Microbulbifer sp. A4B17: one gene and its partners. The protein of the gene in region 1 interacts with the protein of each later gene in a pairwise test. Links are inferred from orthologs where the notes say so. Each region holds a gene or a part of one and is shown on either strand. Other genes may lie near its edges.

Region 1 (7,456 bases):
TGCTTTACGGTCACATCCAGCTTGCGTGAAATCCCCCAAAGGCTGTCGCCAGGGCGTACAGTGTAATTAACTTTCTGGCCCTTGCCGGAAGACTGCTTGCGTTTAACTCGCTGATCGAGTGCGTAGGCATACTGTCCCGCAGGGCCCGATGCGCTGGGGATTAACAGTGTTTTACCGGCGCGAATATTATTGTTGCGCAGTTTGTTTGTCTCGCGTATCGCTCCCACGGTGGTCTGGTAGCGGCGAGCGATAGTGGAAAGAGTGTCGCCTCGGGCAATGGTGTAGCGCTGCCAGCTTACCCTCTCTTCCTTGGGAAGTTGTGCCAGGGCGCTCTCAAACTTTTCCTGGGTCTCTATTGGAATCAGTAGTTGGTGGTTTCCGTTGGGGTCGGTTGCCCAGCGGTTATAGCCTGGGTTCAGTAGGTACAGCTCTTCAATCTCAATTTCTGCAAGTTCTGCAGCTTGGGCCAGATCGATCTGACTGCCTACATCGACACGGGCGTAGTAGGGCTCATTGGAGACATCATGCAGTGGGATTTTGTAATGGTCCGGGCGGGATATAACCTCGGCCAGAGCCAGCAACTGGGGTACATAGCGCTTGGTTTCCCGCGGCAGTTTGAGATCCCAATAACTGGTGCCAAGCCCGTTGCGACGATTGCGCTCTACGGCTCTGCGAACCGTTCCCTCACCGGCGTTGTAAGCAGCGAGTGCCAGCTCCCAGTCCCCATCAAAGCGATCGTGCAGGTAGTTGAAATACTTTGCAGCAGCCTGGGTGGATTCATGGACATCGCGGCGTCCGTCATACCACCAGTTTTGCTCGAGTCCAAATGAGCGACCGGTAGCCGGGATAAACTGCCACATACCGGAAGCCCGGGCATGGGAATAGGCGAAGGGGTCGTAGGCGCTTTCAACAATAGGCAGCAATGCCAGTTCAAGGGGCAGGTTTGCCTGTTCCAGCTGTTCGGCAACATGGAAAATATAGCGACGGGAGCGCTCGGTTACCCGAGCCATATAGCCCTCATTGCGGGCGAAGTAGGCAATATATTCCTTTACCTTCGGATCACTGGTGTGATGATCCAAAGCGAACCCTTGGCGCAGTCGGGCCCAGATGTCCACGGGGGGAGGGGCGGCCTTTGTGGGTTCGTGTTTTTTAACAACAGGGTCACTCGCGACAGAGGTTTCCTCTGCAGGGATATTTTCAGTTGCGGGCGCAGAGCCCTGTTCCGGTAATTGCGAGCAGGCTCCTACCGCAGCAGCTAATAATGCTACGGCAAAATTCTTGTGAACCATGTGTGATATCCGCGAGTCTTTCTTGTAATTCATCCTGACGCATATCAGAACAATTATTGGTAAAGCGTCAGGCATTTGGTCGATTACTTTTGATTCTAATTAGGCAAATTAGTTTCGGTCAATATTGCCGGGTAAAAAGTATACGAATTGGTAGTTTATCATCCAGTCAGAGGGAGTTTAGGTGAAGTTGGGTGCTTAGAAGTTATCCTTCCAGCCGCGCAAGCGTGCAAAAACGTCAACCTCATCGTTTTCGTTAAATAAATCCGCTTTTGAATGGGCTGCTGCTTGCCTGACTTCTGGATACCTGCAGCGAAGAAACGGGTTTGTGTCCAGTTCGAGGGCGATGGTTGAGGGTAAAGTTGGTTTGTCGTTTGCTCGCAACGCTTTGCACTGGGAAACCCTTGTGGCAATGGCTTGGTTCTCAGGCTCTACCGTTTGGGCAAACCTCAGGTTGGCGAGTGTGTACTCATGTGCAGGATAAACGAAAGTTGCTGGAGGTAACTTGCTGAGTTTTTGTAGAGAGAGATACATCTGCTCAGGAGTGCCTTCGAATAACCTGCCACATCCAGCGGAAAAGAGAGTATCACCGCAAAAAAGGTGTATTTGTTCCCCGTCGGCAGCTGTGGTTTCATTCAAAACCAAAGCCAGGTGGTCTAGAGTGTGCCCTGGAACGGCGAGTACCTGGATGGGCATGTCGAGTATCTGTAAGGAAGTTCCGCCTGCGATTGGGTGGGTGACACCGGGCACGCTTTCGGGCCCATAGACAGGGCACTGGTGAAGGCGGTAGAGCTTTTCGATGCCGCCAGTATGGTCAAAATGATGATGGGTTATAAGAATGCCGGTGAGCTTATCCCCTCGCAAAGCCTTTACAACGGGCTCTGGATCGCCGGGATCGACTACCCAGTGTTCACCATCTTTTTGCAGGTGCCAGATATAGTTGTCATTGAAGGCTGGAATTGGCGAGATGGATAGCATAGTCGGGTCGTTTTCTCACTGAATAGAAGAACGATATCATGGAAGAGTGAAAGTGGTGAGAATTGTTGCATTAGGGCTGTTCTACTCAGTGTGAGGTCCTGGCAGGATCAACCGAGTGTAGAATGATAATAACGTAGTCGAATAGATCTATGGAGATATGATGACCGGTAAGTACAGACCTGGTAATGATGAGGAGCCATCCCCTCTTGGTAAGGTCTGCCCGGCGCTGTCCCATTGGTTTTCCAGTTCACTGGGTGAGGAAATTCTCTCTCAGCAACTTGCGTTAGCCCAACCTCTAGTGGAGGGCTTTTTTGGCTACCACCTTTTACAGGCTAGCGTGATTCAATCTGTTGACTTTGCGGCCTCCAGTCGTATCAATCACCGTTTTCGTCTAGGGGCAACAGCGGAGCAGGGAGGAGCCGCAGTAGTTGAGTTCGAGCAGCTTCCACTCCCATCCGATTCAATCGATGTAGTATTACTGCACCACCTACTGGATTTCTCCAGTCACCCCCATCAGGTATTGCGGGAAGCGGCCAGGGTATTGATACCCGGTGGTCATATGCTGCTGATCGGGTTCAATCCATTTTCCCTGCTAGGCCTGTCCCGCTTGTTGTTTTCCAGGGGAGCCTACCAGCGTGGAAATCAACTGAGAGCGGCGCGTGTTGCCGACTGGATGAACCTGCTGGACCTGCAAGCTGAAAGGGTAGATAGAGGATTCTTCCGCTTGCCGCTACAGCAAAAGGAGTTGCTATCCAAGACGGCCTGGATGGAGCGTGCCGGTTCCCGGATGCACTTGCCTTGGGGAGGCTTTTACATCATAGTCGCCCGCAAAGAAGTGGCACGTGTTCGCACTATTAAAATTAACTGGCGGGCCGAGAGAAAGCCCGCTCTGGTTGCCACCCCGTCGAGCCCTCGCGTCGCAGCGCGCGGGAAGCATCAAAAGCGCTGATTTCACTTAAGATCGGCCTCATTTCTACTTTTGGCGTAAGTTTTGAAACAAATTACTATCTATACGGATGGCGCTTGTCGCGGTAACCCCGGTCCTGGCGGTTGGGGAGCCTTGTTGGTTTACGGCGAGCGGGAGAAAGAATTGTTTGGTGGAGAGGCTCACACTACTAATAATCGCATGGAGTTGTTGGCTGCGATAAAAGCTTTGGAAGCTCTTAAGCAGCCTTGTAAAGTTGATTTGCACACCGATTCGCAGTACTTGCGGCAGGGAATTACCGGTTGGATAAATAACTGGAAGAAGAATGGCTGGAAGACGGCCAGTAAGAAGCCTGTAAAAAATGCGGACTTGTGGCGACAGTTGGATGACAGTGTTTCACAGCATGAGGTGCAGTGGCACTGGGTAAAAGGCCATGCGGGTCATCCAGGTAATGAGCGGGCTGACCAGTTGGCAAATCGCGGTGTCGATGAACTGGAGTCCTGAGGGAGAAAATAAAAATGCGTCAGGTGGTTCTTGATACTGAGACAACAGGTCTCGACCCAAAAAGCGGCCATAGAATTATTGAAATTGGTTGTGTAGAGCTGGTCAATCGAAAGTTGACTGGTCGTCACTACCACCAGTACATCAATCCTCAGCGCCAAGTGGAAGACGGGGCAATTGAGGTCCACGGAATCACTAATGAATTCCTGGCTGACAAACCCGTATTCGCTCAGGTCGCCGAAGAATTTATGACTTTCTGCGAAGGTGCAGAGCTGGTCATTCACAATGCACCCTTCGACGTAGGTTTTATCGATGCTGAGTTGAGACTTCTGGGTAATCCGCGCTGGCGCAATGTAAATGCGCACTGTGGGGTTTTGGATACCCTGACAATGGCCAGGGAAAAGCACCCTGGACAGAAGAATAACCTGGACGCCCTGTGTAAGCGTTACTTTGTCGACAACTCCCAACGGGATTTGCACGGCGCCTTGCTCGATGCGGAGATTCTCGCCGACGTCTATCTAATGATGACCGGCGGCCAGACTGATCTGGTATTGGCACAGGGAGGGGATTCTCAGGAGGGGGAGGAAGGCAAGCAGGTGGAGAAAGAGTCCCCCGGAGAAACTATCCGTCGTCTATCTGCCGATCGGGCGCCTTTGTTGGTTGCTCGAGCTACGCCACAGGAGGCGGAAGCCCATCAATCTATGCTGGGCCTGCTGGAAAAATCAGCGGGTAAACATTTCTGGTAAGAAGCCAGAGAGTAAGTACTCTCAATGGCCTTGATACTCTGCTGAGTGGGAGCGGACCAGCCGACTCCCATTCAGGTTCTCTCTATTGCGACCTTTCCTTAGATTGCGTAAATCACACAAATCAAAGCAACAATACTCAGTACGATGGTGTAGGGCAAAGCCATGATCACCATGCGGCCGTAAGACAGGCGTATTAGCGGAGCCAAGGCTGAAGTCAGCAGGAATAAAAACGCAGCTTGTCCATTCGGGGTGGCAACACTGGGCAGGTTTGTTCCGGTATTGATTGCAATGGCCAGCTTATCAAAATGCTCCCGGGTGATATCGCCTGCAGTGAGGGCTGCCTTAACTTCGTTGATATAAACCGTCGCCACAAAAACATTGTCGCTGATCATTGATAAGATGCCGTTTGCCAGGAAAAGTAATCCTGGTTGTTGCTCAGGTTTTTGTGCAAGCACAAAGTTGGTTACCGGCTCAAAGAGATGCTGCTGGTGGATCACTGCAACAATTGCGAAGAAAACCACGAGCAGTGCAGTAAAGGGAAGGGCTTCTTCAAATGCGTGACCAATCCGGGCTTCCTGGACGACGCCATTGAAAGACGTCAGTAAAACGATAATCATCAAGCCGATTATGCCAACTTCGGCTACATGAAATGCCAGGGCGAGTACCAGTAACACAGCGACAATACCCTGAATCCACAGCTCGGCAACCTGTGCAGAGGTACGTTTTTTCTCTTCCTCTTTAGAGAAGTTAACCAGTACTTCTCGCACAGCACTGGGGAGCTGGGCGCCATAACCAAATAGCTTCACTTTTTCCAGCAGAAAGCAGGTAATCAGGCCGGCAAAAAAAGTTGGGATGGTTACCGGAGCCATCTGCAAGAAAAACTGTACAAATTCCCATCCGGCTTTTTCCGCAATTAACAGGTTTTGTGGTTCACCTACCAGGGTACAAACACCACCTAAGGCCGTGCCCACCGCACCGTGCATGATAAGGCTGCGAAGATAGGCCCTGAACTGATCCAGGTCTTCGCGGTGATATTCCACCACGCCTTCATCATTGGAGTGGTCGTGATCATGGTGGTGGTGGGGTTGCTGGGAGGCAACTCTGTGATACACGGAGTAAAACCCTACGGCAACGGCGATAAGTACGGCAGTTACTGTCAAGGCGTCTAAAAATGCTGACAGAACCGCTGCGACGGCGCAGAAAAGTAGTGACAGCAGTGATTTTGAATTCACATTTATCAAAATTTTAGTGAATACAAATAGCAGCAGGCTTTTCATAAAGTAGATGCCGGCTACCATAAACATCAGCAATAGAATAACTTCAATATTTTCTACCACTTCGTGGTAAACGGCATCCGTACTTGTCATCCCCATTAATACCGCTTCAATTGCGAGTAGTCCGCCGGGTTGAAGCGGGTAACACTTCAGGGCCATTGCCAGGGTAAAAATAAATTCTCCAATCAGTACCCAGCCGGTTGCAAAGGGCCCCGACACATACAGTATTAATGGGTTGAGGAGCAAAAAGGCGGCTATCGTTAATTTGTACCAATCAGGAGCTTCACCGAGAAAATTTTCGGCAAAGGCGCGGCCAAATCCGCCGCCGGATGCCGCGATGGTATTGTTGTAAGTGTTCATCATTTACTTCCTTGGTTAACCCATTAGTGTGGGTCAAAATGGAATTTTTGGGGGCTGGCGGTGTATGCGAAATAGACACCTGGGCTCAATTATCGCTGTGGTGCTACCCCGGGTTTATTGTGTACTGATTGATTGGTTTTTGTTCTTTAACTCAAAAAAACGTACAGCTTTAAACTTGAAAGTAGCAAACGCTACTGGGTTTTCCGGAAAATTCAAGTAATTTAGGGGCTCCACCACAGGCACCAAGCGATTTGTCGATTATTCGGTGGAAATTGTTTGGCGAAAGGTGGACTCTTTTATTTATTGGGGTAAATTGCCCTTAATGAGGCCAGTATCATCCTGATCTGGTTGTTTTTTGTTCGATTATAGGAAGAATGCAGCGGTGCAGCCAAAGACTGAATTGCGCAAGATCAATATCACTTCTGTCAATGTAGTGAAGGATGAGTTGGTAGCGACCATCGATAATGCCGCCTCGCATTTAGATAAATTTGCTGCCGACACTTCCCAAAAGCAGGCTCTGGAACAGAGCCTGGCTGCGCTCAGGCAGGTCAGCGGGGTGCTGCAGATAGTGCAGCTCCAGGCCGCAGAACTCCTTGCCCAAGAGAAAATTAAAGCGCTTACCGGGGTCTTGGAGGGTAACCAGAAAGCCTCGGAAGAATTGATGGAAGCGCTTGGCACAGGCTTCTACGTCATGGGGCGCTACCTGGACTTTGTACAGAGCCGTGCCATTGCCCGCCCGGAATTACTGATTCCTTACATCAATAATTTACGCGCAGCTCGGTCCCAGCCCCCGGTGCCGGAAAGCCATTTCTTTCGCTGTAACCTTGAAGGCTCTGTGCCAGGCACAGGGGCATCTGCGGTGATGTCGGAAGATTTAAAGAGCTTTGTCCGTCGATTCCGTCATATGTACCAGGTCGGGCTGCTGGCACTGTTGCGCGGTAAGCCCCGAGGTCCGGCTTATACAATGATGTCAAGGGCCCTCGAGAGAATTGCGAGTATCACCACGGGACGCCCTAATGGACGTCTGTGGGTGGTAGCAGGTGCCGCACTTGCGGGCATGGCCTCCCAGGAAATGCGCATCAGTCGCTCCCGAGTGATGGTTTTCAGCATGTTTGATCGTTGGCTGAGGGCTCTGCAGAAAGAATGTGATACAGCTTTAGACCAGCCTGCGCCCCCGATTCTGTTAAAAGAGTGCCTGTACTGGCTGACCCTCTCCAAGCCAGGGGGCTTTGGTGGCAAGTTACTGGAGGCTTTCTCCGCTGAGGACCTGGATTACAGCGAAGAGGAGTTGGAGCGGGAGCGCGCTACTCTCGGTGGTCCCGGCGCCACAGCTATCACGGCAGTCGCTAATGCCTTGGAGGAAGAGCTGTCAGGAGTGCGTCGGAT
Region 2 (6,665 bases), 440 kb from region 1 along the record:
GCAGCGATCACTATGCGGCCAACGGCAAACATTTCGCCAGTGAACTGGTCCCGCTTGAGGCTAATGATGTCTGAACAACCGGTAAAAACCGTGGAGCCGAAAGAGCGCCCGGTGAAATCCCCCTGTATCTCCGTATGTGCCCTGAATGAGCAGGACCTGTGCGAGGGCTGTTTTCGCAGTGGTAACGAAATCAGCCGCTGGGGCTCCATGAACAATGATGAGCGCCGTGCAGTGTTAAAGCTCTGCACCGAGCGCGCGCGGCAAATGGGCCGAATCTGGTAAACAATCGATAGCGCTTTGTCGGGGCCGGGCCTCGCAGGGCCCGGAACTAAATGCGACTATGACCCAACCCTTTGTCCACCTAAGAATTCACTCAGAATTTTCCCTGATCGATGGCCTGGTAAGAATCAAGCCGGCCATCGCCCGCGCCCAGGAGTTGGAAATGCCAGCCCTGGCGATTACCGACCAGTGCAACCTCTACGGGCAGATTAAATTCTACCGGGCCTGTTTGGGTTCCGGTATCAAGCCGATTACCGCAGCGGATTTTTGGCTCAGCGAAGGCGGTGAGGGCAAGCCAACGCTGATCACGCTCTATGCGATGAACGCCGATGGTTACCGCAATATTACCGAGCTGATTTCCCGCGCCTGGATGGAGGGCCAGTACCACGGTAATGCCTATATCAAGCGCGAATGGGTTAAGGAGTACAGCGAAGGGGTACTGATGCTGTCCGGTGCCAAGTACGGCGATGTGGGCCGTGCCCTGGTAGCGGGGCGCCGCGCCCAGGCAGAGGAGCTGGCACGGGAGTGGGCGGAGTTATTTCCCGGCCGTTACTACCTGGAATTACAGCGCACCGGTCGCGCCGGCGATGAGGACTACCTGCACTCGGCGGTGAAGTTGGCCCAGAACCTGAACTTGCCAGTGGTAGCCACTAACGACGTGCGCTTTATGGATGAGAGCGAGTTCGAGGCCCACGAGGTGCGCGTCTGTATTCACGAAGGCCGCGCTCTCGATGACCCTCGTCGCGAACGCCGTTATTCTGCGCAGCAGTATTTCCGCACACCGGAAGAGATGTGGGAGCTGTTTGGCGATATTCCCGAAGCCCTGGAAAACACCGTGGAGATCGCCAAGCGCTGCTCCGCACCGATCCAGCTGGGTAAATACTTCCTGCCGGAATATCCGATTCCCGAGGGTATGACCGAAGACCAGTTCTTCGAAAAGGTCTCCTATGAAGGTATGGAGCGGCGCCTCGCCACCATCCTCGACAAGTCCGCTGCGGACTATGCCGAGCGCCGCCAAGTCTACGAAGACCGCTTGCGCTTTGAGCTGGATATCATTATCCAGATGGGATTCCCCGGTTACTTCCTGATCGTAATGGACTTTATCCAGTGGGCCAAAGACCACGATATCCCGGTGGGTCCGGGGCGGGGTTCCGGTGCCGGCTCCCTGGTGGCCTACTCGCTGGACATTACCGATCTGGACCCGCTGCAATACGACCTGCTGTTCGAACGATTCCTGAACCCGGAGCGGGTTTCGATGCCTGACTTCGATATCGACTTCTGTATGGAGAAGCGCGATCGGGTAATTGGCTACGTTGCGGACAACTATGGTCGCCAGGCGGTGAGCCAGATTATCACCTTCGGAACCATGGCCGCGAAGGCGGTGGTGCGGGACGTGGCGCGGGTGCAGGGCAAGTCCTACGGCCTCGCCGACAAGCTGTCCAAAATGATTCCCCCCGATGTGGGCATGACCCTACAAAAGGCTTTCGACCAGGAAGAGATCCTGCGGGAATTCCTCGACCACGACGATGAGGGCCAGGAAATCTGGGAGATGGCCCTGCAACTCGAAGGTGTGTCCCGTAACGTGGGTAAGCACGCCGGTGGTGTGGTTATCGCCCCCACCAAGCTTACCGACTTTGCGCCGCTCTACTGTGATGAGACCGGCGCGGGTCTGGTAACCCAGTTCGATAAAAACGATGTGGAAGATGCGGGCCTGGTGAAGTTCGACTTCCTCGGCCTGCGGACGCTGACCATCATCGACTGGGCCAAGCGCATGGTGGACGAGACCCGTGCGCGTGAGGGTGAGGAACCCCTGGATATTGCTGCGCTACCGCTGGACGATGAAGAAACCTTCAAAATGCTTAAAAGAGCAGAGACCACGGCGGTATTCCAGCTGGAATCCCGGGGTATGAAGGACCTGATCAAGCGCCTACAGCCGGACAACCTGGAAGATATGATCGCCCTGGTGGCCCTGTTCCGTCCGGGCCCGCTGCAATCGGGCATGGTTGATGACTTTATTAACCGTAAGCACGGTCGCGCCCAGGTGGCCTACCCGGATGCCAAATACCAGCACGAAAAACTGCAACCGATCCTGGAGCCCACTTACGGGGTTATTGTTTACCAGGAACAGGTTATGCAGATCGCCCAGGAGTTGGCGGGCTATACCCTCGGTGGTGCCGACCTGTTGCGTCGTGCGATGGGTAAAAAGAAACCGGAGGAAATGGCCAAACAGAGGGCCACTTTTGAAAATGGGGCAAAAGAGCAAGGAATTGACCCCGAACTTGCGATTAAGATCTTCGACCTGGTAGAGAAGTTCGCAGGCTATGGTTTTAACAAATCGCACTCTGCGGCTTACGCACTGGTGTCATACCAGACCGCTTGGCTGAAAGCGCACTATCCCGCCCAGTTTATGGCGGCGACCATGTCTTCGGATATGGATAAGACCGATAAGGTGGTGACCTTTATCGAAGAGTGCCGAGCCATGGAGCTGGTGCTGGTGCCGCCAGATGTGAATCTGGGTAGCTTCCAGTTCTCGGTGGATATCGACAATCGCATTATCTACGGTCTCGGTGCGATTAAGGGCCTGGGTGAAGGTCCGATTGAAAATATTATTGCGGCGCGGGAAGAGGGTGGTCCCTTTACTGACTTGTTCGACTTCTGCTCGCGGGTTGACCCACGCAAGGTGAACAAGCGCGCGCTGGAGGCACTGGTGCGCTCTGGGGCACTGGACAGCATAGGCCCGGATACCAATGGTGCCGACGGCTTGGATTACTCCCGCGCAGTGTTGTTTAACGCGCTGGATGAAGCGGTAAAAGCGGCGGAACAGCAAAAGGCCAATGCCAATGCGGGCATGATGGACCTGTTTGGCGAAGTGGTGCCCCAGGCATCGGAAGGCGATGTGTACGAGGATTTCCGTCGCACACGCTGCTGGAGTATCCGCGAGCGCCTGGAAGGCGAAAAGAATACCCTGGGTCTGTATCTCACCGGGCACCCGATTGACGAGTATGCCGGTGAGTTACAACACCTGGTGAAGGCGCGAATCGCCGATTTGAAACCCGGCCGGGAATCGCAAAAAGTTGCGGGCCTGGTTGTGGCGATGCGGGTAATGAAAACAAAACGCGGTGATTCCATGGCTATTGTTACCCTGGATGACCGCAGTGGCCGTATTGAAGCGGCCATGTTCAGCGAGGCCTTTGGCGAACATAGAGACAAGTTGGCCAAAGATGCATTGCTGGTATTGGATGGACCGGTTGCCACTGACGATTACAGCGGCGGCCTGAAGATGACAGTGAACAGCGTTTCCACGCTCGATGAGCTGCGCCAGAGCCGGGTGACCGGGGTGCGTTTGCGAGTGGATAGCGGCAGTGTGGCACCGGGGCTGGCCAAGCGGCTGGCCGCATGCCTGCAACCCTATACCGGTGGTCAGTGCGGGGTGAGCCTTGAGGTTTCCCGCCACGATGCCCGGGGCTTGTACCGACTGCCGCCGCAGTGGAACGTAGAACCGAATGACCAGATGATTCAGTCCCTCAGAGAGCTTCTGGGGCGTGAGCAGGTGGCGCTTCAATACGCAGAACGGCGTTAAAGTCTACCAGGCTCGACTGGCTGGTTCTGTACAGTTAAGCTATGCCGCTGTGATAGCCCGGTGGTAACAAAAAGAGTTAAAGGCGCAGATTTCATGAATTTTAATTTTCTCGAGTTTGAGCAGCCCATTGCAGAGCTGGAAGGCAAGATAAAAGAGCTGCAGCTTGTGGGTGATGATAACGAGCTGAATATCGCCGATGAAGTTACCCGGTTGCGGGAGAAGAGTAGAACCCTGACTGAGTCCATCTACTCCGATTTGAGCCCGTGGCAGGTAGTACAGGTAGCCCGCCATCCGCAACGTCCCTACTCAAAGGACTATATCGAGCGCTTGTTTACCGACTGGGATGAGCTGCACGGCGACCGCCACTTTGGTGACGACAAGGCGATTATCGCCGGTATCGCGCGCTTAAATGGCAAGCCGGTAGCCGTGATTGGTGAAGAGAAAGGCCGCTCTGTAAACGAGAAGGTTGCGCGCAACTTTGGTATGCCTAAGCCGGAAGGTTACCGCAAAGCCCTGCGTGTTATGGAAATGGCCGAGCGCTTTAAAATGCCGGTTCTGACCCTGATCGACACTCCGGGAGCCTATCCAGGTATCGACAGTGAGGAGCGCGGAATCAGTGAAGCCATTGCCCAGAACCTGGCAGTGATGTCCCGCCTGCGCACGCCGATTATTTGTACCGTAATTGGTGAAGGTTCCTCCGGTGGCGCACTGGCGATAGGTGTGGGTGACCAGCTGAACATGCTGCAGTACTCCACCTACTTTGTGATTTCCCCTGAGGGTTGCGCCAACATCATCTGGAAAACTGTCGAGAAAGCGCCTTTGGCCGCTGAGGCGATGGGGGTGACTTCCAGCGTGTTGGAAGAGTTGGGTATTGTGGATGAAACCATCCCCGAACCTCTCGGTGGCGCTCACCGCGACCCGGATGCAATAGCCAATAGCCTCAAAGACCGTCTCAGTGAGCAGCTGGACCAGCTGAGCAGCATCCCCATCGATGAGCTGCTGGAGAAGCGCTATCAGCGCCTGATGAGCTACGGCAATATCGTTTCCTAAGCTGCTTTTTTGATTTAGGGAGTTGTTCAGAGGCTCCCTTGATCCTTTCCCGCCGCGCCAAGTGTATAAATTTATTGCTCTTGTGCGCGGCTGGTGTTTCCTTCCTATCCCCTTCTTTCCCTACTCATAGATACTAGCGATTGTGTGCCATTTTCCGCGCGATTGAGTTTTCCCTTTCGCTGTCCTTCTGTCTGAAAAACCCATTATTTACAAGACCGCTTTGTGGTCAGGGTTGTCAATGTAGATAGGTTATTGGACTCCCGGGAAGTCTTGGAGGGAAATAACGTACTCAAACAGGTTGATCTACTCTTTCGAGAGAAGCCGTTGAGAGAGCGGCGCAACTGGCCTGGTAGCAGGCAGTCTGGAGCTTGACGGCCGCTGTATGTCCACGCTGCCTCCATTTTGAACCCCCTTATCGAAAAGCCCTCTGAGGCGGCGCTGCCTCCATGATAGAAAGTACCAACAATAAAGATTGGTGCAATAGGCACAGGTTTGCTCGGATAAAAATATCGACCGGAGAGACCTGTGAGCTGAAGTCTCAGGATTAATAATTATGGCAATAATGCAGAGTAATACAGCAACGGAAGCTGCACAGATACCGACGGGTGACCAGTCGGGGCACAGGTTTGCCCTGGTGGCGCTGACCTCACTATTTTTTATGTGGGGCTTTATCACCTGCCTGAATGATATTTTGATTCCCTACTTGAAAGGAATTTTCGAGCTGAACTATGCCCAGGCAATGCTGGTGCAGTTCTGCTTTTTTGGTGCTTATTTCCTAGTTTCCCTGCCTGCCGGTGCCCTGGTCAGTAAAATTGGTTATCAGAAAGGGATTGTGACCGGCTTAAGTATTTCGGTGGTAGGCTGTTTGCTGTTTATCCCCGCTGAAAGAATGGAAGTCTATGCACTGTTCCTCGGTGCACTGTTTATTCTGGCTTCCGGTATTACTATTTTACAGGTTTCCGCCAATCCTTATGTAACAGCACTGGGCGATGAGCGCACGGCGCCCAGCCGCCTGACCCTGACCCAAGGCTTTAACTCCCTGGGCACTACTATCGCCCCTCAATTTGGTGCATTGCTGATTTTACCAGCTGCCGGCGTTGCAGCGGGTGCTGCCAGTGCTGCTGTTATTGAAGTTCCCTACCTGATCCTGGCCTCCGCGTTGGCGATCCTGGCTATCGTCTTCGCATTTTTGAATTTGCCAGCAATTGTCAGTAGTGCAACTTCTGAGTCTGTTTCCAATACTGAAGCCGCTTCCGCCTGGAGCTACCGTCACTTGGTGTTGGGCGCGATCGCTATTTTTGTCTACGTAGGTGCCGAAGTCTCTATCGGCAGCTTCCTGGTGAACTTTATCGCTGAGGATTCCATCGCCGGTTTGGAAGAATCTGAAGCCGCCTTCTATATCTCCCTGTATTGGGGTGGCGCTATGGTTGGTCGCTTTGCCGGCGCTTTAATTATGCGCTTTATCTCTGCTGGCAAAGTGCTCGCAATCTGCTCTATCGGCTCCTGTGTATTGTTGTTGATTACTGTTACGGGTAGCGGCTATCTGGCGATGTGGGCGGTACTGGCTGTGGGTCTGTGCAACTCTATTATGTTCCCGACTATCTTTAGTTTGGCGCTGGCCAAGCTGGGCCCATCGACCAGTCAGGGCTCCGGAATCTTATGCCTGGCCATTGTAGGCGGTGCCATTGTGCCGTTGTTACAGGGGCTTCTGGCTGACCAAATTGGTATCCAATTGGCGTTCGTTCTGCCGATCTTC
Region 3 (5,477 bases), 2.1 Mb from region 1 along the record:
GCGCCCTGATTGATGCACCCTGGCCGGCAGTAGATGAAAAAGCACTGGTGCGCACCTCGATTACCTTGGTAGTCCAGGTCAATGGGAAGGTGCGCGCAAAGCTGGATGCGCCCGCCGACGCAGACAAAGAGAGCCTGGAAAAGCTCGCCCTTGCCGATGAAAACGTCCAGAAATTTATCGGTGAAGCTACTGTGCGTAAAGTTATCGTAGTGCCTGGCAAATTAGTAAATATTGTCGCCAAGTAAAGACCCACAATAAGATCGCCGGGAGCTGTACTCCCGGCCCGCTTAAGTCAGCTTCCTGTAGCCGACAAGACCAAGGCAAGTAGTTTATGAAAACAATCGCAAGTCGAGTCTTTATTTTCCTTCTCGCTATCACCATTGCCGGTTGTGGCTGGCATCTAAGAGGCGCACCTAAAAACTTTCCTCCTGGAAGCACACTATATATATCTACAGAAAATCCCCGCAGTGACATTGCAGATCAATTAACTCGACTGCTAAACAATGCTGGTATACCTATGGCGGAGTCTCCTGCAGAATCAGACTATGTTTTGATTATTCACCAGGAAACTGAGCGGAAACTGACGGTAGCTGTGGACTCTGAAGGCCGGGCCTCAGAGTACGAGCTGATTACCAGTGCAATATACAGTGTACGAACTGCTAGTGGAGAAGTACTCCTTAATAAAGCGCAGGCCGATGTTTACCGAACCTTGGAATGGGATACCGATGAAATTGTCAGTAAGAGTGAAGAGGAAAATACGTTGCGTGCTGAAATGCAACGGGAGCTTATCGGCCGCATTATCGACCGCTTACGACGCATAGACGTGAATGCCTCATTAGAAGACAAGAGCTACTAGGTTAGTTTTATTAATGCGCGTTAACCCCCATCAATTATCACAAAATCTAAAAAAGGGCCTATCACCAATCTTTATTATCACTGGTGATGAGCCCTTAATAGTACAAGAGTGCTGCGATTTAGTTCGCTCAACAGCAAAAAAGCACGGTTTCACCGAGCGAGAACTTATTCACGCAGAACATAATTTTGACTGGAGCACGCTGGTTGCTTCAGCCGGAAATATGTCTCTTTTTGCAGAAAAAAAACTCGTCGAGCTGCGTTTGCCCGGAGGTAAACCGGGGGATAAGGGCAGTAAAGCCCTGCAAGAGTTTGCTTCACTAGCAAGTGAGGATCTTTTGCTTTTACTGGTATTACCGAAACTTGATAAATCACAGCTCAACAGCAAATGGGTCAAGGTCTTAGAACAATCGGGAGTACTGGTTCAGGTATGGCCTGTGACTATTCAGGAAATGCCCCGTTGGATCAACCAGCGCCTTACATCAGCAGGCCTCTCAGCCGAACCCGAAGCAGTACAAATCCTGGCAGAAAGAGTAGAAGGCAACCTGCTTGCCGCAAGCCAGGAGATAGAAAAGCTTAAGCTTTCCAGCCCCGGGCAAGAGATCACCCGGGAAATGATGGAGCATAGTGTTACCAGCTCCGCACGCTACAGTGTCTTTAACCTAATCGATACCGTTTTATCTGGTGACTCAGTTAAGGCTGTCAAAACACTCGACGGATTACGGATTGAAGGTATTGAGCCGCCCATTGTACTTTGGGCCATAGCAAGAGAAATTCGCACCCTTCTCGATATCATGGAAAAACTGGATCAAGGCCAACCTCTTGCAAGGTTAGTCAGGCTACAAAAGCGACAACCACTGATCCAGGGAGCCCTCCACAGACTTAACAAAAGGCAGCTGGAGAGTCTGTTAATTCGTGCACGAGCGATAGATGTTTCTATCAAAGGGGGAAGTGGGCAGCAATCTCCATGGACAGGGCTATTAGAGTTGACTCTCAATTTTTGCGGACAGAGAACCATTTAATCGATCTTACTCTGGATAAAACTCAGTTTCTCTTTTTATATATAAAAAACCGCCCCTTTGGGGCGGTTTTTTCATATCTGAAACTTTTTAGAATCAGTTCTGGGAGATAGTAGCAACGTTGCTGGTACCAACCTGCTCAATGCTAGCCATATTATATGCACTGGACTGATTAACAGTAGCGATATTCTCGTAACCGCCCTGCCCAACATGAGCGGAATGCTCGTAGCCAGTTTGAGCCACAGTAATCAGGTTATCGCCACCAAAGTCTTGGTGAACATCTGCCAGGTTCAAATCTCCCGCCTGATCAATATCTACAGTATTTGCAACACCAGCACTGTAACCATAGGCATAGTTGCTGTTGCCTGTCTGACCAATATTTGCCAGGTTTGCATCGCCATACTGACCGAAGTCAGCACTATTCATGTCACCGGTTTGAACAAGATTAGCAGTGTTATCAAAGCCGGATTGAGCCATATAACCCAAGTTATTGGTCTCATTCTGGGTAATATTGGCAACGTTGTTAGCACCTGATTGGTAACCAAAAGCAGCGTTAGCATCACCTTGCTGCAGGATAGTAGCGGTGTTGCTAATGCCTGATTGAGACAGGTCGAGCAGGTTAATATCACCGTTCTGCATCAGGTTTGCAGTGTTTTCAGCACCTGACTGATAGACAGCACCCACGTTGAAGTCACCTACCTGACCCCCAGCAAAACCATCAAATGAAGAGTACCATGTGCTGTTCCAAACACCGTTATTATCGCCTACCTGGGTGCTGACGAAATAGTTACCATCACCTTCCTGTTGCAGAACACCCATGTTGTCGTTGCCGTCCTGATACATATCGGCATAGCTGAAGTTTGAGTCAGTATACTGATCCAAGTGGATCATATTCTCACTACCAAACTGCGCAGCGTAGGCTCTATTGTAAGAACCGGTCCACTGGTGGATAGTTCCTGAGTTACCTTCCCCATCCTGGTAGGCCATAGCCTCACTGCCCATTTGGTTCGTTTGGCTCGTGTAAGCTATGTTGCGGTTACCAAGTTGGGTTTGATCGATGTAGTTATCATCGGCTGACGCCTGATATGTAGTAGCTACGTTATCATTACCTTCCTGCCACTGATAGGCAGCGTTGTTGTTAGCGGCAGATACCTGGGTAACATCTGCATAGTTATCCTCACCGAGCTGTACCTGATCACCGTAGTTACTATCAGCTACAGCCTGGCCTGCGCTAGCAATCAAAGCAATAGCAGCAGCAAGTGTAATCTTTTTCATCTATCAATCTCCCTCAGAATAAAATTATAAATACAAGTAAAATAGTGCAATGCCTTAATCGTACTGCACCAGTTGCACCGCATGGTCGTCACCGAACTGCGCGACAAAACCAAACAATCCATCACCATTTTGAATAATATTTGCAGAGTTTCCGTAGCCCACCTGGCTGATTAAAGCCACATTGTCTACGCCATTCTGTATCGCTGTAGCTTGGTTGTAGGCTCCCGACTGAGATATCGCAGCATAATTAGAATCGCCTGTCTGATGCACCAACGCCGCATTGGAGTCACCCTCCTGTATCAGGACAGCCTGGTTGTAAAGGCCAGACTGGGTAACTTCAGCAAGGTTGTGATCACCCACTTGTGAAACCTGAGCCAGGTTACCCGTAATAGAATCTTTCCTTAACAGGAGAAGATCCAGAGCTCCCTGCCCTGCAGACAATTCATTGTGGTCATCTAAATCAGAAGCCCAGCAAACCGAAAGCGGTAAAACCAGAAACAGAAATAAAATTGCCGTTACTCGTTTAGCTGTAGCAATCACCAACCACCTCTCTATAAAGAACGGTTAACAACTATAAGAAACAACGTAAACAACTATAGGTAAAAACAAATAAATATTAAATCAGAAGAAAGATTATATTTAATGAAAAAGAGCAAGAGGAACGTAAAACTTTTGTATTAGGCTTGAATATAAACCTAATACACACAAAATTTAATAAAATTCCATTCCATTAAATTACATATAAAAACAGAGATATACACCAACAATTTTTAAATATCTTTAAAGATTTATAAAATTTTAACTGGAGTAGCCGCATATTCACTAAGGACAGACATAGGATACTGACTGTTATCTTCCAAAGCCCACAAATTAGCATTCACCCCCTGGGATATTAGGTGAATTACCGCAGACTCTATTGCTGATAGAACGCATAACTGGGCGGGGTCATTAGTTGTCATACCAGCTTCAATTTCAAGTAAGCGTTTATACTCTACAAAAGTATATACATCACCCTGAACCTGCCTGGACAAGATTTTTTTGCTAGTTAAAACACTGCTGAGTACTCGCCCGCTTCGCACATCCACCGCACGCAGATTTACCGTGACTTCATCCACACGATATTGTTCAGAAATGCCAATTCCAAAATATCGGGCACCCGCTCCCCCCGTCTTAATATTGGTATCGTAACCGACTATCCCACCTTCAAGCATAATGTTGGCTGACATAAGTGAAGGTAGATCAAATACAGGACTGGCAGAGTTATCCTGCTCCTTTAGTGCTGCACGAATTATCTTTCTCTCAGTCAGAAGGTTTTGCAGTCCCTCGCGCTCAAGCGTAACAAACCAGCCAGATTCATTTAGGACCTGGACCAGCATGGCAGCAGCTCCTTGAGTAACAGCTGTAGAGAATGAGCTGGAGGGCGCAGGTCTGTATTGGCCAGTCTGATCACTAAAACCATACACAGCTGCAACTATTTTTCCTCTGGGAGCAGGTAAACTGACTAAGTCAGAATAGGTACTCATTCGATCTGTCAGCGTTGCTTTCTGCTGGCCGGGACCAAATAGTGCTTCCTTGACGGAACTGCATCCACTTAGACTGAAAATAATTAGAAAAACAAATATTCGAGACAACATCTCACCACCCCACAAAACCAAAGCATTTAAATAATATTTATTAGTTACTTGGATTGAGACCCACTACTACAATCTCTGATATTTCGCCGGTAACGGCATCAGTAATTGTTATTGTTAACTCACCATCCAGATCGACAATATTTACGATATAGTCATCGGTTACCAAAGTGCCATCATTGCCATTTCCCACATCTGTTAATAGTTGTGACAACAGTCGTGATTCCAATGTATCAGTAAATCTATCCAAAGAAGACGAGTCAGAGTAAGGTGATTTCTTAGCATCAGGGTCTTTTTTGCTATTCTGTGCACTGGCATTATTTAGCAAATAATTACCATTGAGAGGGTTTCCTCCAAACGAAGGATTAACTGGTGTATACACCAACTCCGTTGCATTCACTAAATTAGAAAAAGAAAAAAGGAACACAACAGCTGTAAGAAAATTTTTCATCATATTTCATCCCCCGCCAAGTCAATATTTTGCGATAAAAGGTCCTGCAGCCTTTGCTGTCGCACATTGTTATTTATTTGTGCAGCAGCCTGCTCAACGATTGCACCAAATTTTCTACGCCCTGGATAAATAACTGTCTTAAAAACCTGCTTGCTCTCAAAGGTTACCCAGACAACACTGCCCCACCTGGCGGATGGCCTCTCATGTACCGTAAGGTTGTAATCAAAACCCACTAAATTAGTCGTAATA

Evidence for each region.
Region 2: the proteins of dnaQ (region 1) and dnaE interact in binary tests that used the Escherichia coli proteins (3 or more experiments, as listed by UniProt). The link is inferred for Microbulbifer sp. A4B17 from one-to-one orthologs.
Region 3: the proteins of dnaQ (region 1) and holA interact in binary tests that used the Escherichia coli proteins (3 or more experiments, as listed by UniProt). The link is inferred for Microbulbifer sp. A4B17 from one-to-one orthologs.

The regions. Positions count from the first base shown.
Region 1 is NZ_CP029064.1:1,863,073-1,870,528, forward strand. Bases 2,804-5,571 are described here. They hold dnaQ (DNA polymerase III subunit epsilon), read left to right. Parts: upstream 2,804-3,707; coding sequence 3,708-4,436; downstream 4,437-5,571. Other genes in these bases: BTJ40_RS08475 (class I SAM-dependent methyltransferase), read left to right, coding at 2,804-3,213; rnhA (ribonuclease HI), read left to right, coding at 3,256-3,693; nhaB (sodium/proton antiporter NhaB), read right to left, coding at 4,535-5,571. Outside these bases: BTJ40_RS08465 (LysM peptidoglycan-binding domain-containing protein), read right to left, coding at 1-1,289; gloB (hydroxyacylglutathione hydrolase), read right to left, coding at 1,485-2,264; more of BTJ40_RS08475, read left to right, coding at 2,425-2,803; more of nhaB, read right to left, coding at 5,572-6,070; BTJ40_RS08495 (hypothetical protein), read left to right, coding at 6,453-7,456. UniProt on the Escherichia coli protein: DNA polymerase III is a complex, multichain enzyme responsible for most of the replicative synthesis in bacteria. The epsilon subunit contain the editing function and is a proofreading 3'-5' exonuclease.
Region 2 is NZ_CP029064.1:1,426,958-1,433,622, forward strand. What follows is about bases 1-4,059. They hold dnaE (DNA polymerase III subunit alpha), read left to right. Parts: upstream 1-340; coding sequence 341-3,859; downstream 3,860-4,059. Other genes in these bases: BTJ40_RS06340 (gamma carbonic anhydrase family protein), read left to right, coding at 1-74; BTJ40_RS06345 (DUF1289 domain-containing protein), read left to right, coding at 67-282; BTJ40_RS06355 (acetyl-CoA carboxylase carboxyltransferase subunit alpha), read left to right, coding at 3,953-4,059. Outside these bases: more of BTJ40_RS06355, read left to right, coding at 4,060-4,909; BTJ40_RS06360 (sugar MFS transporter), read left to right, coding at 5,463-6,665. UniProt on the Escherichia coli protein: DNA polymerase III is a complex, multichain enzyme responsible for most of the replicative synthesis in bacteria. This DNA polymerase also exhibits 3' to 5' exonuclease activity. The alpha chain is the DNA polymerase catalytic subunit.
Region 3 is NZ_CP029064.1:3,979,162-3,984,638, forward strand. Bases 1-2,871 are described here. They hold holA (DNA polymerase III subunit delta), read left to right. Parts: upstream 1-869; coding sequence 870-1,874; downstream 1,875-2,871. Other genes in these bases: leuS (leucine--tRNA ligase), read left to right, coding at 1-245; lptE (LPS assembly lipoprotein LptE), read left to right, coding at 332-856; BTJ40_RS17515 (hypothetical protein), read right to left, coding at 1,968-2,871. In the rest of the region: more of BTJ40_RS17515, read right to left, coding at 2,872-3,146; BTJ40_RS17520 (hypothetical protein), read right to left, coding at 3,201-3,686; BTJ40_RS17525 (CsgG/HfaB family protein), read right to left, coding at 3,935-4,780; BTJ40_RS17530 (curli assembly protein CsgF), read right to left, coding at 4,821-5,231; BTJ40_RS17535 (CsgE family curli-type amyloid fiber assembly protein), read right to left, coding at 5,228-5,477. UniProt on the Escherichia coli protein: Part of the beta sliding clamp loading complex, which hydrolyzes ATP to load the beta clamp onto primed DNA to form the DNA replication pre-initiation complex.